2 regions of the Clostridium swellfunianum genome follow, and region 2 is predicted to be linked to the other one. Evidence: a T-box and tRNA genes for the amino acid it is inferred to sense, from the RefSeq annotation. Region 2 holds a T-box; the other holds one or more tRNA genes.
The links. The T-box of region 2 lies ahead of NBE98_RS07110 (alanine--tRNA ligase). A T-box ahead of a tRNA ligase gene usually reads a tRNA of that ligase, here a tRNA-Ala.

Region 1 (9,756 bases), 230 kb from region 2:
CTGGCAGGATGAGCTTAAAAGATTTGCTCCAGAAATAAGGGTTTTAATTGTACATGGCACTGAAAGGACTGAAACAATGAAGAGTCTAAGTGACTATGATATAATATTGACTACTTATGGTACCTTAAGATTGGATATTGATTTTTACAGCAATATTGAGTTTGACTTTGCAATTATTGATGAGGGTCAAAATATAAAGAATGCAGAAGCTTTAAATACAAAGGTTGTTAAGGAAATCAAGGCAGGTACACGATTAGCACTTACTGGTACACCTATTGAGAACAATCTTGTGGAGCTATGGTCTATATTTGATTTTATTATGCCTGGATACTTATACTCTAGAGAAAAGTTTGAAGAAAAATTTATACAGGATAATGAAGATAATTTAGAAAGTCTTAAACTTCTGATAAAGCCTTTTATTTTGAGAAGAACTAAAAAAGAGGTAATGAAAGAGCTTCCGGACAAGGTAGAAAAGAAGCTTCTAGTTGAAATGGCTGACTCTCAAAAGGCTGTATACAGCAGCTATACAAAAAAGGCTAAAGCTTTGTTAAAGACTGGGGGTGAGGGAAGAATGGAAGTATTCTCCTATTTAACAAAGCTTAGACAGATATGCCTAGATCCTTCTCTTATAATTGAAGATTATAAGGGTGAAAGTTCAAAGTTTAAAACTGCCTTAGAGATTGTTAAGGCTCATATCAAGTCAGATGGGAAGGTAATTTTATTTTCGCAGTTTGCTTCAGTTTTAGACAATATTGGACAGAGGCTTAAGGAAGAATCCATTCAATATTACCAGTTGGACGGAAGGACAAAACCAAAGGAAAGAATTATAAGGGTTAAAGAATTTAACAACAGCGATTCTGTAAAGGTATTTCTAATATCTCTCAAAGCTGGAGGAATAGGACTTAATTTAACTTCAGCAAACCTGGTTATTCACTTTGACCCCTGGTGGAATCCAGCCGTTGAGGATCAAGCTACAGACAGGGCTCATAGAATTGGTCAAAGTCAGGTTGTTGAGGTAGTAAAGCTTGTGGCAAAAGGAACTATTGAAGAAAAGATAATTCTCTTGCAGGAGGAAAAGAAGGAATTAATTAGAAACATTCTTACTGGAGAGCTCAAGAACGGAAGTTTGATGGGTGCTATATCAAGGGAAGACTTGCTTAAGCTTTTTGACAGGGACTGAAAGAATCAAAAGCTGTGAGGAATAATACATTAACATAAATAATTTTATTGCTTTGCAAATAGTCATTAACAAGGAGCGTGAAAAAATGAGTAAGAACATATATCTAGAGAAATTTACATTTGATGATTTTGATAAATACTATGAATTGCTCAGCAACGAAGATGTAATGGCAATGATTACGGAAAGAGCAATTCCGTTAGACGAAGCGTTAGAAAATTTTAAATTAGTTTTGAATAACAACCAAATGCACGAAGTTTTTGGTAACTTTAAGGTAATGGAAACTTATACTAATAAGTTTATTGGTTCTGCCTTATTGAAAATTAAAGAAAAGAATTCAAGTGAAGCACAGCTTGGTTATATGTTATTACCTGATTATTGGGGAAATGGGATTGGTAGCGAAGTAGCCAGAATGCTAATTGAAAAAGCAAAAGGAGAGAAGCAGCTAATTGAAATTACTGCTATTATAGATCCTAACAATATTGCATCAAGAAAAATTTTAATTAACAATGGTTTTAAATCAATAAAAGTGTGTGAAATAGGTGGATTGCCTGGTGAAATATTAAACATGAAAATACAATAAATTTAATTTTGTTAAATAATTAAGATAGCTTAATGCATAAATTTAAAAAGTTAACTTTTTTCTTTGATAAAAAAATTCTGCCGTGTTTGTGATATTTCAAAACACGGCAGAAACTAAAGTTGAAAATTTATTCCAGCCCGTACTTACCATGAGTTTCCTTGCTTCCGGCATTTTTCTTTGAAATATATAACTTCTTATTATTGTCCATGCCAGCATAAAACACTTCAGAAGCAGTATATATGTTATGAGTCTTAAGTTGTAATTCCAACCACCTTTCGTCCAATCCAGTAGAGATAAGGTTTTCTTTTAATAGCTGTCCATCAATAATTATATCTCTCTCAAGCCCCGTACTGGTGGCTTGAACTTTCATATCGTATGGAGTGAGAGGCTTTTTTTCTGGCTTTGGGAGAACTGAAAGCTGACCGTCTGTTTCCATAATGGCAAATTCCACATCAGACAGGCTAAAGGCATTCTTTTCCCTTAGCTTCATCATAAGTTCATTAACAGTAAGTCTTATCTTTTTCATATTGTCTTCAACTATAATTCCATTATCAACCACTGTCACTGGCTCAGAATTTATTAGCTTTCTTATTCTAAAGCTCTTAATATGAGCATAACTCAAAAAAATTGCCAAAACAGAAATCACCACCAGAGATGAAGCTGAGGAGATAGGACTACTTGCTGGATCTATCATTGAATTTGCTGCTAAAGAGCCCATTGTAACGCCTACCACGAAATCAAAAAAGGTCATCTGAGATATAAGTTTTCTTTCCATAAATCTTGTTAGCAGCAAAGTTAACACGTAAACAGCCACAGTACGACCTGCTGCATAAATTATAGTGTTTAGCATATCTGAATACCTCCAAATAAGAATAAAGTAAGGAATTATATCACAATAATTAGTATACCGATTACAATCTAATATATGCTGGACCGTAAACTTAGTGGATTTACAAGTAGTTGGAAATTCTTAACCAAAATACAAGTGAATAAAATTAGTGTTTTTTATTAATGCATTATATTAAAATTGCTATTGTTGATGCAATTTGGTGATGAATAATAAGAAAAGTTCAGAATAAGATATGCTCATTAAATTGGCAATGAAAGCATAAAATTATTGTATGTTAATTTATAGGAGTGATAGTTATGAAAAAAGGTTTAATAATGGCTGCCAGTATAGTAGGAGCTGCTTTAATAGCTATTGAAGCAATGAAAAAAATGAATATTAAAAATGCTATTGATGAAAAGCTGATGGATGAGAATTCGGCTGATGAATGCCAAGCTATTAATGATGAAAGTGAAGTGAAAAAAACAAATAATCACAATGAAAATATGGTCAGAGTAAATAACTCTCTTATAAGTATTAAAATAAAAGCATTCAGTAAATAAAAAAACAGTCTGTATTTAGCTTTACAGACTGTTTTTTGGTGGAGATAAGGGGATTCGAACCCCTGGCCTCTTGAATGCCATTCAAGCGCGATCCCAACTTCGCCATATCCCCAGGAACAGCTTTATTATAGCATGACAGAACAATAATGGCAATAATCTAAAATAATTCAATTATCAGCTTTTATCCTAAATCTGCAGCAGGATTAGACCTTAATACAGTTTATACTCATATTGGCTGTCGAATGTGCAAGTAAACTTTAAATTTACATAACTAGAGAATATATGGTAAAATTTGGTTATACACATGGGATAAATAAGGTATTTGGAGGGAAAAGTATGTTACCTGTTATATTACTAATGATATTTATACCTTTTGTTACAGTTATATTCTCCCTGCTTGTTGCATCAAGCAGGAGCAATAGAATGCTGGACGAATTCATGGATAAAAATAAGATTAGTGACCCTAACGCCTAATATATTAATAAAACCTGCAGTAGTAATTTAATATACTACTGCAGGTTTTATTTTTTTCTGAGAAATCATAATAATATAAGGATTGTATTTAATAATAGTTCAATTTATAGGAGGAAACAACAGTGAAAGCAAGACAAGCTTTATTTTGGGTTATATTTTGGATGTTTATTTCCGGGTTATTTAATCTTGCAATATACATAATATTTGGAGCAAAGAGTGCACTTCAATTTTTAGGTGGTTATGTAATTGAACTCAGCCTAAGTATGGACAATCTCTTTTTGTTTTTACTAATATTTGAAGCCTACAAAATTCCATCAATGTATAGGAGAAGGGTTCTCAACTATGGTATTTTTGGAGCTATTGTATTAAGGTTTATATTTATAATGCTTGGTGTAACAATAGTAAATAAGTTTCACTGGGTATTGCACATTTTTGGAGCTGTGCTTATTATAAGCGGTCTTAAAATGCTTATGAAGGAGGATAGTGCTCCAAGCTTTGAAAAAAGCAGAGTGGTAGGAACAGTAGGGCGAATTATTCCAATAACTAACAGAATATATGGTGAAAGCTTTTTTGTGATGATAGGTAAAGTAAAATATGCTACTCCACTATTTGCCATTCTTGTACTTATTGAAGCTTCTGACATACTATTTGCTATAGATTCAATCCCAGCTATATTTTCAATAACAACTAGTCCTTTTATAGTGTATACCTCAAACATATTTGCTATTTTGGGGCTTAGAAGTTTGTATTTTGTATTGGAAAGGCTTAATAATAGTTTTTGTTATGTTAAATATGGAGTAGGAATGGTATTGATTTTTACAGGCTTTAAGCTTCTTATTTTATTTTTTAACATTGAAATTCCCCTGATTGTATCTCTAGGAGCAATTTTTATTATTTTATTTATGAGCATATTATTTTCTGTATTTTTTCCAGAGAAAAAATACGACAGAGCCTAGTATTATAATTCAACTATAGAAGAATTAATAATAAAAAAGCTGAAAGCAAAAGACTTTCAAAAAATAAATGCAGCTAAAGCTTAGCTGCATTTATTTTTTATCGCTATTTAATATTGTATCAATGAACTTATAAACTCTCTCTGTATACACTTCATTATGATTTAAATAGGCCTCAACATGGTTTGAATTTTGAGCAATATACAGTTCCGTAGAACTTGGATTGCTGGCATGCAAATCTTCGCTCATTTTGGAAGGGACAAAGCTATCTCCGCTTCCGTGTATAAGCATAACTGGAGTTGTTATTTCTTTAATCACATTTATTGGCGAAGCTTTTTCAAAATTAAACTGATTTCTAAGCTTATTTACTTTATCAGCGTAAAATAATAGCACATTTGAAGCTAGTTTGCTTTTTAGCTTATAATCTTCTTTAAGCCTTAGTTTAAATAATTCCTTCAGATCTGAATAGGAGCTATCGCATATATAAAAGCTTACTCTTTTTTTTGATTGATTTAACTCAGAATGAAGAAGAGCTGTGGCAGCCCCCATGGATTCACCATGCACGCCTATTACACCACCTTTGTTTTTAGTATAAAGCCAGTTAACCCATCTGTCTAAATCCCATTTTTCATAAAATCCATAGGTAACATTCTTACCAGCACTATCACCATGATTTCTTGCATCATAAATTAGAAGATTAAAACCCTTGTCTAAATACATGTCTGCATATTTTAGCATTGACCATCTACTGCCAGCTAAACCATGCAAAAGAATTATAGTGTCCTTCGAAGGTTTTGGATTTTTAATATAAGTACCATAGAGTTTGTAGCTATTATTAGTTGATGTAACTGCTACTTCTTCTTTAACAAGTGAGTTATACCTATTAAGGTTAAAATGTTGCTTGTTTGCTTCGAACTGATCAATACTTTTCTTAGTATCTATTTCAAAAGCTTTCTTGTAAAAAACATTACCTGCATAAAGTCCGCCTAAATTAACAGCAATAAAAATAAAAACAATAATATTTAATATGAGACTTGTTTTATTCTTTTTTATTGGTCGTCTAACATCCTTTAAGGATGTAAATTGTATTTGTATTCCCATCTCATCACCCTTGTCCCAAATTCAACAATTATTATTGTATCATTATAAAAAAAAAATTAAATAGTTTTGTGAAATTTAAAGTAAATTTGTTTTGGAAGTGTTGGAAACATATTATATTTTTCAAATGGCATATTTAATCTTGTTCCTTCAAAAGATAATATATAACATAAAATTATATTTAGAATTCAATAAAGGGAGGTTAAGAAATGAGCAAAACCTTAAAGACAATTCTTATAATTGTCGGTATCCTTATATTATTGATCGTTCCGATAGCAGGAAGCTATAACAAACTTGTTGGCCTTGAGCAATCTGTTAAAACTTCTGAAGCAGCAATAGATGTTAATCTTCAAAGAAGAAATGATTTAATACCTAATTTAGTTGAGACCGTAAAAGGGTATGCAGCTCAAGAAAAAGATATATTAACTGAGATTGCAAACGCTAGAAGTAGACTGGGAGGTGCACAGAGCGTTCAGGAAAGAGCTGATGCTGATAACCAGCTTTCAGGCGCACTGTCAAGGCTTTTAGTAGTTGTGGAAAGATATCCAGAACTAAAATCAAATCAAAATTTTAGAGACTTGTCCGTAGCCTTAGAGGGCACAGAAAATAGAATTGCAATATCTAGACAGGACTATAATAAGTCAGTTGATGCCTACAATACTGCTGTTAGAAGATTTCCAACAACTATAGTTGCAAATTTGTTTAGATTTGAACAAAAACCATACTACAGAGCAGCTGAAGGAGCTAGAGAAGTTCCCAAGGTTGACTTTAATACTACAAGATAAGCCATGAAGAAAACTTTATGGAGATACTTTCAAACAGCAGCTATTCTAATAATAGTTTTGAACATTAGCTCGATTTTAGCATATAGTACCTCTAGTTTACCAAGGCCTACAAATTTAAAATATATAAATGATTACGCTCAGGTGTTGAATTCTGAAACTTTAGATTCTATTGTGTCTGTAGGTAAAGAATTGGAGGACAAAACTTCTGTTCAGCAGATAGTTGTGACAATAGATTCTCTTCAAGGCAGAGATATAGAATCCTATGCTAATGAACTTTTTAGAACTTGGGGAATTGGGCAAAAAGGAAAGGACAATGGTCTTCTTATAATTCTTGCTGTGCAGGATAGGACTTGGAGGGTAGAAGTAGGAAGAGGCTTGGAGGGTGCAGTGCCAGATATTTATACAAACAGGGTAATGCAGGAGATTGCCCTGCCAAACCTTAGAAAGGGAGATTACGGCAGAGCTTTGATGGAATCATATTCAGTTTTGGCAGACAAAATTGCACAGGAATATGATATAACCCTTAACAAAAGTGCTAGGATTGCTCTCCCTAATAGAGAAACAACTGTAAATCAGAAAAGTTCAAATCCTGTTAGCATGTTATGGATTATAGGATTTTTAGTATTTGATTTAATATTTTTCAGAGGTAGGATATCAAGCTTCCTATTCAGAGTTTTCTTCTTGAGCTCTATGTTTGGGGGAGGTAGAAGAAGAGGTGGAGGAGGGTCTGACGGCTTTGGAGGCTTTGGTGGAGGATCCTCAGGCGGTGGAGGCTCTTCTGGAAAATGGTAGTATTCATATAAGTATTGTAAAGCAGGAAGCACGCTAATTAGTACAAAAGCGTGCTTTTTTTATTTTTATACGAATTTTTAGCATAACGCCTTTATATAATAAAGTATAACTACATTTAGGGGAAAATTAAATAAAAGGGGGAAAAGATATGAAGAGGTTTATTGCATCTATGGCCGCAGCTGCTGTTTGTGCTTCTATCCTTGCAGGATGCACCACAGGGAAGTCAAACACAGGGAGCACGGACAAACCAAAGGTAGAGGTGAAACAAGAATATTCCACTGTATATTCTGGTGAAGCTACAACTCTAAATTACTTGACCACTGCTAGTGAAAATGAATTTGCCGCTGCTGCAAACTTAGTAGACACTTTGATAGAGCATGATAAATATGGAGTTGTTAAACCATCTTTGGCAACTGACTGGAAGGTTTCTAGCGACGGGCTTACTTGGACCTTCAATTTAAGAAAAGGCGTTAAGTGGGTAACTCATGAAGGCAAAGAATATGCAGAGGTAGAGGCTCAGGATTTTGTTGAGGCTATGAAGTATGTGTTAAAGAAGGACAACAAGTCAAGCACGGCAAACATTGCTTACAGCGTTATAAAGAATGCAGAAAAATATTACAAGGGTGAATTAACTGATTTCGCTCAGGTTGGGGTTAAAGCAAAGGATAAATACGTTATTGAATATACCTTGGAGCATCCTACACCTTATTTCTTATCAATGCTTACCTATGTATGCTTCTTTCCTGTGAATGGAAAATTCTTAAATGAAGCTGGCGCTAAGTTTGGAACAGATAGTAAGAACCTATTATACAACGGAGCATATATACTTCAAACTTTTGAACCTCAGAATCAAAGAGTGTTTGTAGCAAATGATACTTATTGGGATAAATCCAATGTATTTATTAAAAAGCTTACCTATAGCTACAATAAGGAAGCAGCAACATTATCTCCAGAGCTGTTTATTAGAAAACAGATTACAGACACTGGCATACCATCTTCATCCATTGATGAGTGGATGAAGGATTCTACTAAAAAAGAAATGGTAAGACCAGCATCAACAAGCTTCTATACCTATTTCTACGCATTCAACTTCAATCCTAAATTTGATGCAAAGTATGAGCCAGATAACTGGAAAAAAGCAGTTAACAATTTGAATTTCCGCAAATCTATTTTCCATGCTTTTGATAGAAATGCTGCAATGCTTACGTCTGAGCCTTATGAACCACAAAGAAGATTAAGCAGCACCATAACTCCAAAAAACTTTGTTGACTTAAAAGGTGCAGATTATACTCAATTAGGAAGTCTTGCAAAATTTGCATCACAAGACAGCTTTGGTGCTGATAAGGCTAAGGAGTATAAGAGCAAAGCTATGAACGAGCTTTCAGGCAAGGTTAATTTCCCTGTAAAGGTACCTATGCCTTATAATACTGGATCTAATGAATGGACTAACAGATGTCAAGTAGTTGAGCAGCAGATTGAAAACCTTCTTGGAAAAGATTATATAGATATAATTCTTCTACCATATCCAGCAACAGGTTTTTTAAATGCAACGAGACGTGCAGGAAACTATGCTATCATGGAATGCAACTGGGGGCCAGACTATGCGGACCCACAGACCTACACAGATCCATTTACAGCAGAGAGCAACTATAACTGGGCAGACATGGCTGAAGGTTACAAAGAAGCCAACGGCAAAAACAAATATGAAAATATGGTTAATGCAGCAAAGGCAGAAATGCTTGATATGAATAAACGTTACAATCTTTTTGCAGAAGCAGAAGCTTTCCTTATAGACCAGGCTTTTTCAATACCATATGGTATAGGTGGAGGAGGCTTCATGGCTTCTTATCTAAATCCATTTGAATCTTCCTACTCTCCATTCGGTGTTTCAGGCTATAAGTTTAAGGGTATGAAGATTATGGAGAAGCCAATGAATACAGATACCTATAAGAAAGCTTTTGAAACCTGGCAGAAAGAACGTGCTGAAGCTTTAAAGGTAGCAGCAAAATAAAGTTTTAAGGTTAATGAGCAAGAGGGAGAGGTAAGCCTCTTGCTCACTTTCATATAAAGGATGGGGTGAAGATATGTTAAAGTATACCTTCAAAAGATTAGGACAATCCCTTATAACCCTTTTTATAGTAGTATCTTTAGTATTTTTATTTATGAGGCTTATGCCTGAGGAGGGGTATTTTGGACAAGGTTATGAAAAATTGGACTTAGTACAGCGAGAAGCAATTTTAACTAGTCTAGGGCTTAGAGATCCTTGGTATAAGCAACTGGGGGATTTTTACAAAAACTTAGTTAAAGGAAACCTAGGTACTTCTATAACATACAGACCGAATGTTCCTGTAGCAGAGATAATAAAGCCAAAGCTTGCTTACTCGGTATATTTTGGATTAGGTTCCTTAGGGATTTCTTTAGCAGCTGGCATTGGTTTAGGTGTGCTTATGGCAAGGAGTAAAAATAAGTTTTGGGACAAGATAGGGAATGCTTATGTAGTGTTTA
Region 2 (9,756 bases):
GGACATTTTGGAAGGAAAAGTGTTTGTCAGCACAGATGGCACAGCAAGGGAGTTTTCTATTATCGAAGCCAATGGGGCACAAAGTACCGATGACATACAAAAGGCTTTTGAGATTTATTGTAGTGAATTATTGAAAAAATACCAATTGGAAAGCACTGAAGAATATGAACGTATGAAAGGGTACTCTATTCAAAGGACTAGAAATTATATTATTTTAACTATAAGTGATAGAATAGGCAATGGTTATAAAATTAGCGATTTCTATTTAGATAAAACTAAGTATGATAGGAGAAATTAAATAATCTCTTAAAATTAACGCTACATTTATTAGCAATTAGGACATAATGTTCTTAAAGGATTTGCTAATTAAGTTTAGCGTAACTTTGTAAACAAATATGCATTAAATATATTTTAGGAGTAATGATTAAAAATGAAAAAAAAAATACTTTTTTATATTTATTAGTGTTTTAATACTAATTTTTATTGGCTTTAGTAAGTCAAATACAACAAACATTAAGAAGTATCTTAATAACGGAACTAAGATTGATGCACATGCAAAAAACTTTATGCCTGCTATTGAGGATTTGCCTAAATATCAAGATATATCATACAAATATAATCATTTTTCGATAATATTATTTGAGACAGATGCAATAAACCTTGTTGTTAACTATGATGAACAAACATATGAAAAGGAAAAAGAAAAATTAACAAAAAAATATAAGTTTTTAGACCATAAAGTTGTTTCGGATTTTGATAAAACTAAATATTATATTCCTGAATACGAATTTTCAATAAACAATTATGATTTTAAAGTTGTAGACAAAAGTGATACTTATGAAGCAAGATATCCAAAGTCATTTGGTATGATTGGAGTATCTGCTGAAAAAAAGAGTATAGCATATTTATATTTCTATGATTATGATTTAGATTATATACGAAAAGATAAGGATAGCCCTATGGCTAATTTTGTAAAGGAAAATTTTAAATATGACTTTTAGAAATTAAAAGAAATTCACACTTTTCTTTTATGGCGCACCTGTAATTTATTACTCGCTAATCGGGTTTATTATAAGGGCGATATTTTTATTCAAATATTTTTGTAATAATTCAGAAAAATATATTGACATAAGATACCACCCATGGTAATTTTAATACAACTAAAAATCCAAAGGCTTTGATGAGAGAGAGTAGATGTAAGCTGTAGTCGCAGAGAGAAGAGTTAGGTGTGAGTCTTCACGAAAGCTATATTGAAGCAGTCTCTGAGCCATGAACCGAAAAGAGAAATCTTAGTAGGCTTCTTCGGAGTTTCTACCGTTAAAAGGAAACTAGTATCAGGTTGCATATTAGCGTCTCGTACTGGCAGAGTGCAGAGGAAATCTCTGAATTTAGGTGGTAACACGGATTAAATAGTTCGCCCTAAGCTGAAAGTTTATTCAGCTTAGGGCTTTTTTACTTATTATTACTGTAAAGGAGAATTAATATGAAGGCAAATGAATTAAGAAGAATGTATGTAGAGTTTTTTGAGAACAGTGGGCATAAGGAAATAGGATCAGCCTCTTTATTACCTGATAATGATCCAAGTGTACTATTTACTACAGCTGGAATGCATCCACTCGTTCCATATCTTTTAGGAGAAAAACACCCGCAGGGAAAACGACTGGTTAATGTTCAAAAATGTGTTCGGACCGGTGATATCGATGAGGTTGGTGATGATACACATTTAACATTTTTTGAGATGTTGGGCAATTGGTCTCTTGGTGATTATTTTAAACAAGAGTCAATTACTATGAGCTATACATTTCTTACTAAATATTTAAAAATACCCGTGGATAAACTTGCTGTAACTGTCTTTGAGGGCGATTCCTTAGTGCCAAGAGATACTGAGGCAGCAGAGATATGGATGCAGAACGGACTTAAGAAAGAGCAAATTTATTTTTATGATAGAAGCGAGAACTGGTGGGGACCAGCCGGAAAAACCGGTCCATGCGGTCCAGATACAGAAATTTTCTATGATATGGGTAAAGCAAAATGCGGCGAAAATTGTGGTCCAGCATGCAAATGCGGAAAGTATGTGGAGATTTGGAATAATGTTTTCATGGAATATAATAAAAATGAGGATGGAACATATTCTGAACTTTCACAGAAAAATGTTGATACTGGTATGGGTCTAGAACGCGTACTAACAGTTATCAATGGGTATAAAAATGTATATGAAACCGAATTGTTTCAGCCTATTGTGAAAAATATAGAAAGTCTAACAGGCATGAGTTATACAGAGGAAAATAGACAGGCCTTTCGAATAATCAGCGAGCATATGAGAGCTGCAACTTTTATTTTAGGAGATCCAAAAGCAATTGGACCATCAAATTCTGAACAGGGATACATTCTAAGAAGACTAATAAGACGTACCATCCGTTTGATTAAAAAACTTGGAATAAATAATAATATTATTTGCAATATAGCTAAGGTAGTCATTGAGAATTATGGTGAAATCTATTCTGAATTAGTTAGCAATAAAGATTTTATTTTAGAGCAGCTTGAAAAGGAGTATACATTATTCTCTAAAACCCTAGATAGTGGTTTGAAAATGGCAGAAAGGTATTTTTCTAATTTAGAAGAGGGCAGCAGTTTGAGTGGAGATTTGGCATTCAAATTGTATGATACATTTGGATTCCCAATTGAATTTACTGTTGAGCTTGCTTCAGAACGAAAAATAGGTGTCGACATATCTGTCTTTGAACAAAAATTCAGGGAGCATCAGGAAAAGTCAAGAAAAGGTGCAGGTGAGAAATTTAAGGGAGGCCTTGCAGACAACAGCGAGCAGACTACAAAATTGCATACGGCTACTCATCTCTTAAATGGTGCTCTTCGAACAGTATTAGGGGTTAGTGTTTACCAAAAGGGAAGTAATATTAATGCTGAAAGACTAAGATTTGATTTTTCCTTTGACAGAAAGATGACTAAGGAAGAGTTAGAGAAGGTTGAAAAAATAGTAAACGAGGCAATAGAGAAAGGTATTGATGTGGAATGCACAGAACAGACTGTAGAAGCTGCTAAGGCAGAAGGGGCTGTTGGAGTTTTTGATAGCAAGTATGGGGAAATTGTAAAGGTATATACTATTCCTGGCTATTCAAAGGAAATATGTGGAGGTCCCCATGTTTTAAATACAGGAGAACTAAAGAGCTTTAAAATAATAAAGGAGGAGAGTTCCTCTTCCGGGGTAAGAAGAATTAAAGCAATTATAGGATACTAAAGTATTATTGAAGGAAGTGAAGGGAATAAATGATTAAAGAAATTGAAATACGTAGAAGCATAAGAAAGTATATTGATAAGCCAGTTGAAAATGAAAAAATAATTGAGCTGCTTGAAAGTGGAAGACTTGCTCCATCAGGTAACAACACACAACCTTGGCGTTATATTGTAGTAAAATCTGTAGAAATGAGACAGAAGGTAATGGAGGCTTCTCACAATCAAAAATGGATGTTAACAGCTCCCGTTTTTATTGTATGCGTTGCAGATGTACGTTGTAGAATAAAAGAGGATGTAGATGTATATTTGGATGATAATAGTCCCCAAGATGAGGTGAAACGAATAATTAGAGATACCTCAATTTCAGCAGGATATATGTTACTCCAAGCTAACAATTTAGGATTAGGAGCCTGTTGGGTTGCTGAGTTTACACAAGAAGATATTAGGCCAGTTTTAAATATACCTTCTGATAAATATGTTATTGGAGTTATAACTATTGGTTATCCCAACGAAACCCCTAAAGCTCGTCCGAGAAAGAAACTTGAAGATATAGTACATTATGAATGTTGGTAATACTAAGCATATAAATCGAAGGTGTTAATATGCAATTTTCTTATACGACGAGTCAAAGGCAATCCATCAAGATTGCCTTTTATTTTCAACATTATTCTTAAGCATAGCCAATTTAAAAAACTTTCTAAAGCCTTTTGTGAGCTTCTCTTCGTTTTTGTTGTTACTGTCTTCATCAACAAAGTAGCTTCCGGTCTCAATATCCAAAGAAATTGAATTCATGGGAAAGCCTTCTATCCTTTTAGCATGTATTTTGGAGGTCATTATAAAATTATCTGAAATATCATCCCCATCATATTCGAGGATATTTTTTTCATCCATAACTAGGCATATGGCATTCTTAAACTTTGCTATTGTCTCTTTTCCTAATTCAGTCACAAGCTTGGAATAGTATTGAATAAATTCCTCATCGTCTAGGTATTTGTTTTGTACTCTTCTTACATGAACGCCTGGCTGCTTATCCTCTTCTAGTCCTTCAATATATAACCCTGAATCACAGGAGAATGTAGGCATGCCAACGGCTCTATAGTAAGCTAATGCTTTTATCCTTGCATTTTCCAAAGGATTATTTCCGCTTTCATCAACCTCCAGCTGCAAATCTACATCCTTAAGACCAACTATTTCTATACCTAAATCATCTAATATTTGCCTCATATGCTCAAGCTTTGCTTGATTGGTTGTTCCGTATAGTAATTTCATTAGTTATTCCCCCAGTTTAAAACAAAGTTATTATATGTTGCATTAGAGCTTTCTAATGTAAAAAGCTTTATTCATTTGCCTTTTAATTTCTCCTTGGTATATTCTGTGCTGCTTTGAAAAATCCTTCTGAATGATGAATTAGTTCTAAAGGATATCATGCATCCAGAACCTAATAAAAGCTATAGCACTGGGCTATGTTTTAGATGGATGTTTAAAATTGATGTGTTATTGTAGACATGCTATAATTAAGACATATATACAGATTTGAAGGTCGTATTATGACAAGGTTGTTTTAGCCAGGAAAAATAAAACCTGCTCATTTTAAGCGATATTGGGGAGATTGATATGAGATTGTCTGTAAATGAAATTATGAAATCAAATGACTACAAATATTATTACAAATTCAAACAATCAGAGGGCAAGTTGTTTCTAAATGAATATATAAAGAAAAATAGTATTGTTACTTATTCTTATTATGCGTTCATCATTGCCACATTGATTTTACTATTAATTTGTGTGTTTTTAAATCTACCAAGATTAGAATTTGTTATGGAAGAACTCGGAATGGCGATTATATTATTTCTCCCTTCGATGGTTGTTCACGAATTTCTTCATGCTATTGTTTTTGTTTTCTTGGGTTCACGAACTGTTAAATTTCGTTTTGAAAAGGGAGTAATAGTAACTAAAACATATAACTTTGTTGTTTCTAATATAGAATATATCATTATTGCCATAACGCCATTGCTGACAATGATATTATTAACATTATCAGTCTTATTACTCACTAAAGGTAATTTAATAAGTGGGATAATGTTTATATTGTTACATTTATGGTGTAGTTATGGTGATATTGCTATTGTAAACTACTGTTGGTTAAGTAGAAAAAATAATATTTTTGCATTTAGTTCCGAAGACGGTTTTTTTTACTTCTATTCTAAACAATGATATAGACTACAAAATGTGGATTAAGAAAAGTCTGAATGACTTTTCTTAAAAAGAATATATTATCAACACTATTTTAAGCATAGCTTATTACTTAAATATCAAAATAACCTGATAACTTCATGATTTCATCGCCATCTATAATTGTAGCTTTTTCTATTGAATCGCCAGTCTTTTTTAGGTAGGCCTGCACTGCATGATAGCCTACAGCATAGCCTCCGCAGAAAGGTATTCCAAGGTCATCAGCTTCAGGCACCATAGGATGCTTTCCAAAGATATATTTTCTTACCTCCATGAAGCCCGTAACCTCAAGCGCTTTTGAAATTATTCTTCTTGATGTTTCTAAATCCTCTCCCTTAACTCCTGTCACCCATGGCCCTATAAATTCTTCGCCAAACATGCTTGCTGCAAAGCTTTCAGCCAGGCCTTCAACAGCGAGATACTTTCCAACTGTTACATCAAACATAAAGTTCCACTTTGCATTATGGAAAAGCACATTATGATGAAACTCATGAGCTATACAAGCATTCAGCTTTGGCAGATTCTTTTCGTTAGGCGCAATTATTATTTGTATATAGCCCGGTATAGCTCCTACCCCTGTATACCCTTCGCTCATAGCTAAAAGCTTAGGGTCTCCTAAGAAGATTCCTACCACAACTTTTTCAGGAACTGGAATACCAGCTCTTTCAAAGCGTTCTGCTGCAGCCTCCATGGTTTCTTTTGCATTGTTCCAGGCATCTGCTTTCTCTAGTTTCTCTAACATTTCTTTTATCTCAGAATCACATCCGGTTAGAGGGATAGAGGCAAGAGCTTCAGGAGTTTTAGGGCTATGCATTATTCCAAACATTGGATTGAAGGGTTTTATTAATTCAGTTGTAAAGAATTCAAGCCTTTCACCTTCAGGAAGCTTGAGCATTTCTTTATATAAACTTAAAGTGTCTTGTATGATTATTTCCATTAAAATCACTCCTTATCATTTCATTTGAATTGTGATATCACTTACTACAATGTTAATGATAAGGTATTACGCGGCGTGAAGGTCAAGAGTTAAATTTAGCGAGAACAAATAAATATTTGAATATATATTTTTATAAACAAATAAATATATAAAAAATTACACGTTAGCTACTAATTCTGCAAATAGCCAGCTACTTGCTAATAGCTTGTATTGTATATAAAATAAGAAAGACAGCATAAGTACATTTTGTTAGGATTTTTTTGCGCAGGAAAGTTATTTATTTAACAAATAAAAGTATAGCGAGGATATGTTAGAAATGGATTTTGAACATTTAAAATATGTAATTGAGATTGTAGAAACAGGTAGCATATCCAGAGCTGCTGCAAACTTATTTATTTCACAGCCTAATTTAAGCACCCAAATAAATGAGTTAGAAAATAGATTGGGCAAGAAAATATTTGAGAGGACTAATAAAGGGGTTATTCTAACAACCTTTGGTGTTGAGGTCTACCACCATGCCAAAAGTATAGTGAGTCAGTTTCAAATAATCGAAGGTATATTAACCAAAAACTCAAATGAAAATAAAATTAAAATTGCTACTGTTGGATGTGAAGTTATAAATTCAGAATTTTTAGAGCTGTGCAGAAGGTTTAATGCCAGCAACTATGAGTTTGAGCTATACCAATGTAGTGCGGAGGAATCCATAAGAAAGCTTATAAACAGAGATGTAGACCTAGCCATTATACTTTACAGCCAGTTTCAGTATATGAAGCTTGATAGATTTTTGGCAAGCGAAAGGCTGGAGATGAAGGACTTGTTTAAAGGAGAGATGAAGGCACACATAAGCTCCAAATGGCCCCTAAGCTCCAAGAGAAGCGTTTCAGAAGAGGAGTTGAACCGCTTGCTTCATGTTAAGAAGGCAAATTTATTTATGGGAATGTTTAGCTTTGATTATGAATTAAATAATCTAGGAATCAGCAAGGATATTAAAGCTATTATAACCCATGAGAATAAGATATACCAGGAGGCCTTAGAAATGTTACCTTCCTTTGGCATAACCGTTGATTGGAATTGTCCTAAGGAAATGAATTCTCACTTAAAAAGAATACCAATTAATGATAAACAAATAATCATCAAGTGTGCTGCGATAAAAAGACAGAATGAGCTCTTAAAAGAAGAGCTAACATATTTATTGGACAGGTTAAAGTTATATGATAACTAAGAGCAAGAACAAAAATTAAATTCTGGAGGAAAATTATGAACAAAAGGATTTTAGGTTTAATAATAGCAGCTGTTGTGGGTGTTACAATGGTTGGTTGTAATGCAACTAAGCAGGCAAGCACGCCTCAAACAAGTGCTCCACAAGAAAAAGCGGAGGCAAAGTCTTCAGCCTCTGTTGTAGATGCAAGTACCTCAGCGTCAGTTGTACCAGAGAAGCTTGTTAAAGAGTATAAGCCTTCAGGCTTCACCTCATCAAATAAGAAAAAAGCTTTATTTGTTGTAGGAGACCCAAGAAAAAATAGTGTTCACTATGATTTAGTTTACTCCGCTATGAAACACTTTGAAGAAAAAGGTGTAGAGGTTGAGTTAAGAGATCTTTATAATATAAAGTTCAATCCAGTAATTCAAGCAGAAGAATTTTACTATGCAAAGGATGGAAAGGGTGAGCCTACTCCAGAAATAAAAAAGGAGCAGGAGTTTGTAAAAAAAGCTGATTACATAGTATTCTGCTACCCAAACTGGCATGATACACCAAACGCTATAGTAAAGGGCTATATGGAAAAGGTTTTTGCAAAGAAGTTTGCTTATCAGGATAGTGATAAGGGCTTAAAGGGTCTGCTTACAGGAAAATCAATCTATACTATAATGAATGCTGGATTCCTAGGCGGAGGAAGAGGCTACATAGGTGATGGTGTTGGTATAGACAACGCTGCCTGGGAAAAATATATGAATGCCTTCAAGGTTATGGATGATGATACAGCAAGCTTTTGGGGAGTAGAAAACAAAGGAAGATTCGTAAACGACAGAACTCCAAAGAACAACTCTGAAAAGTATGAACAGGAAATAAATCAGTTACGAGATGCTCTAAAAGCAAATTTAGATAAGACCTTTTTTAAATAGTTAGCATATATAAAACAGCTGTCTTAATAGTATAGACAGCTGTTTTAATTATTTCATTTATGAACTGAGGGTTGTTCCTGCCCCCTTTGAGAGTATTATTTAAGCTCTGGGCTTCACAGCATTACTTGAAGTTACAAATCCAATACCATTGGATTATTATCCTAAACCTCAGCCGCCTGAACTACTGCAGGTGTTAGTTCTTCTTTTATGATGATGCTTTCTGCTCCTGCCATCACCATTATTAAATAAATTAAATCCTGTATCTTTTCCAAATCCCATAACAAAAACGAGAATAAGTATAACAAAGATAATATCCTTAGAGTTATTATCTTTTCCACCTGTAAATGCATTTAAAATATCCATGTATCTCCCTCCAACTTGTAAACCTTCGTTATATTGAGATTTACAATTATATATTCTTATATCGTAATATCATAATATAAGAATGCTAGAGTAAGTGTGCATAAAATATTTATTATTTTAGCTTCAGCGGATAATATAAATCCAAGGTGAATTTTTCAGGGCCCCAGGAGCTGTCATCAACTATAAGATTTTCTTCAAGACATTGATGACCTCCATAGCAGTACTGACTTTGCTCTACCCAATTGTGAAGTCTGTCCCATGCTTTAGGAATATCATCACCATTTCCTGAAGTATTAGCTACAGCATAAAGTCCGCCTTCAAAGGTTTTAAAATTTATAACGTCAGTCTCAGAAGGAGCATTATCTCCTAAAGTAACCCATACCTCATAGCCATAAACAGGATTGCCTTGTGTAGGGCTTGGGTTATTAAAGCCAAAATACCTTGTTGTAAATAAATCCTCCAGGCTGTTTTCCTTAACCCATTCTCTCATAACCTTCCAGGCATCCTGTTCAGGAGAAGTGCTTTCGGCGCGATAGTAAGCTACCTTCATAGGTCTTAATTTAATTATCCTTATATCTGAATCTGTAAGCTTATTTATATCATTATTCATACTAAAGTCCTCCATTTCAATTTCATGTTTAGTTTTTTTATTTTTAGAATTGCAAATGTCAATAAGGTTGGATTGCTGCAACAGCTTGACACCATCCATAGCGTTGTAGCCCTTCATATTTAAAAGATTTAAGAATTCCTCCAGCATAAACTTCAAGCTCTCCATGCTCCCAATATCCTTTTCAAGAGAGTTTATCTTATGAGTGCAAATATTTAGAAGCACAGTCAAATCCTTGGAAGAT

Region 1: it has a tRNA-Ala gene. The T-box ahead of NBE98_RS07110 (alanine--tRNA ligase) is inferred to sense a tRNA for this amino acid. The anticodon was not compared.

The regions. Positions count from the first base shown of each region.
Region 1 covers NZ_JAMOFV010000006.1:1,789,731-1,799,486, forward strand. The annotation lists gene NBE98_RS08150 (DEAD/DEAH box helicase) at 1-1,180, shown strand, start outside; gene NBE98_RS08155 (GNAT family N-acetyltransferase) at 1,266-1,760, shown strand; gene NBE98_RS08160 (DUF421 domain-containing protein) at 1,888-2,610, opposite strand; gene NBE98_RS08165 (hypothetical protein) at 2,907-3,149, shown strand; tRNA gene NBE98_RS08170 (tRNA-Ala) at 3,186-3,261, opposite strand; gene NBE98_RS08175 (hypothetical protein) at 3,486-3,623, shown strand; gene NBE98_RS08180 (TerC/Alx family metal homeostasis membrane protein) at 3,746-4,579, shown strand; gene NBE98_RS08185 (alpha/beta hydrolase) at 4,670-5,677, opposite strand; gene NBE98_RS08190 (LemA family protein) at 5,884-6,459, shown strand; gene NBE98_RS08195 (TPM domain-containing protein) at 6,463-7,251, shown strand; gene NBE98_RS08200 (peptide ABC transporter substrate-binding protein) at 7,400-9,262, shown strand; gene NBE98_RS08205 (ABC transporter permease) at 9,336-9,756, shown strand, end outside.
Region 2 covers NZ_JAMOFV010000006.1:1,563,123-1,572,878, forward strand. The annotation lists gene NBE98_RS07100 (DUF4358 domain-containing protein) at 1-298, shown strand, start outside; gene NBE98_RS07105 (hypothetical protein) at 567-1,001, shown strand; T-box leader at 1,169-1,425, shown strand; gene NBE98_RS07110 (alanine--tRNA ligase) at 1,484-3,256, shown strand; gene NBE98_RS07115 (nitroreductase family protein) at 3,286-3,825, shown strand; gene NBE98_RS07120 (non-canonical purine NTP pyrophosphatase) at 3,892-4,521, opposite strand; gene NBE98_RS07125 (metalloprotease family protein) at 4,867-5,466, shown strand; gene NBE98_RS07130 (DUF2268 domain-containing putative Zn-dependent protease) at 5,558-6,421, opposite strand; gene NBE98_RS07135 (LysR family transcriptional regulator) at 6,738-7,643, shown strand; gene NBE98_RS07140 (NAD(P)H-dependent oxidoreductase) at 7,679-8,542, shown strand; gene NBE98_RS07145 (hypothetical protein) at 8,711-8,905, opposite strand; gene NBE98_RS07150 (MerR family transcriptional regulator) at 9,018-9,756, opposite strand, start outside.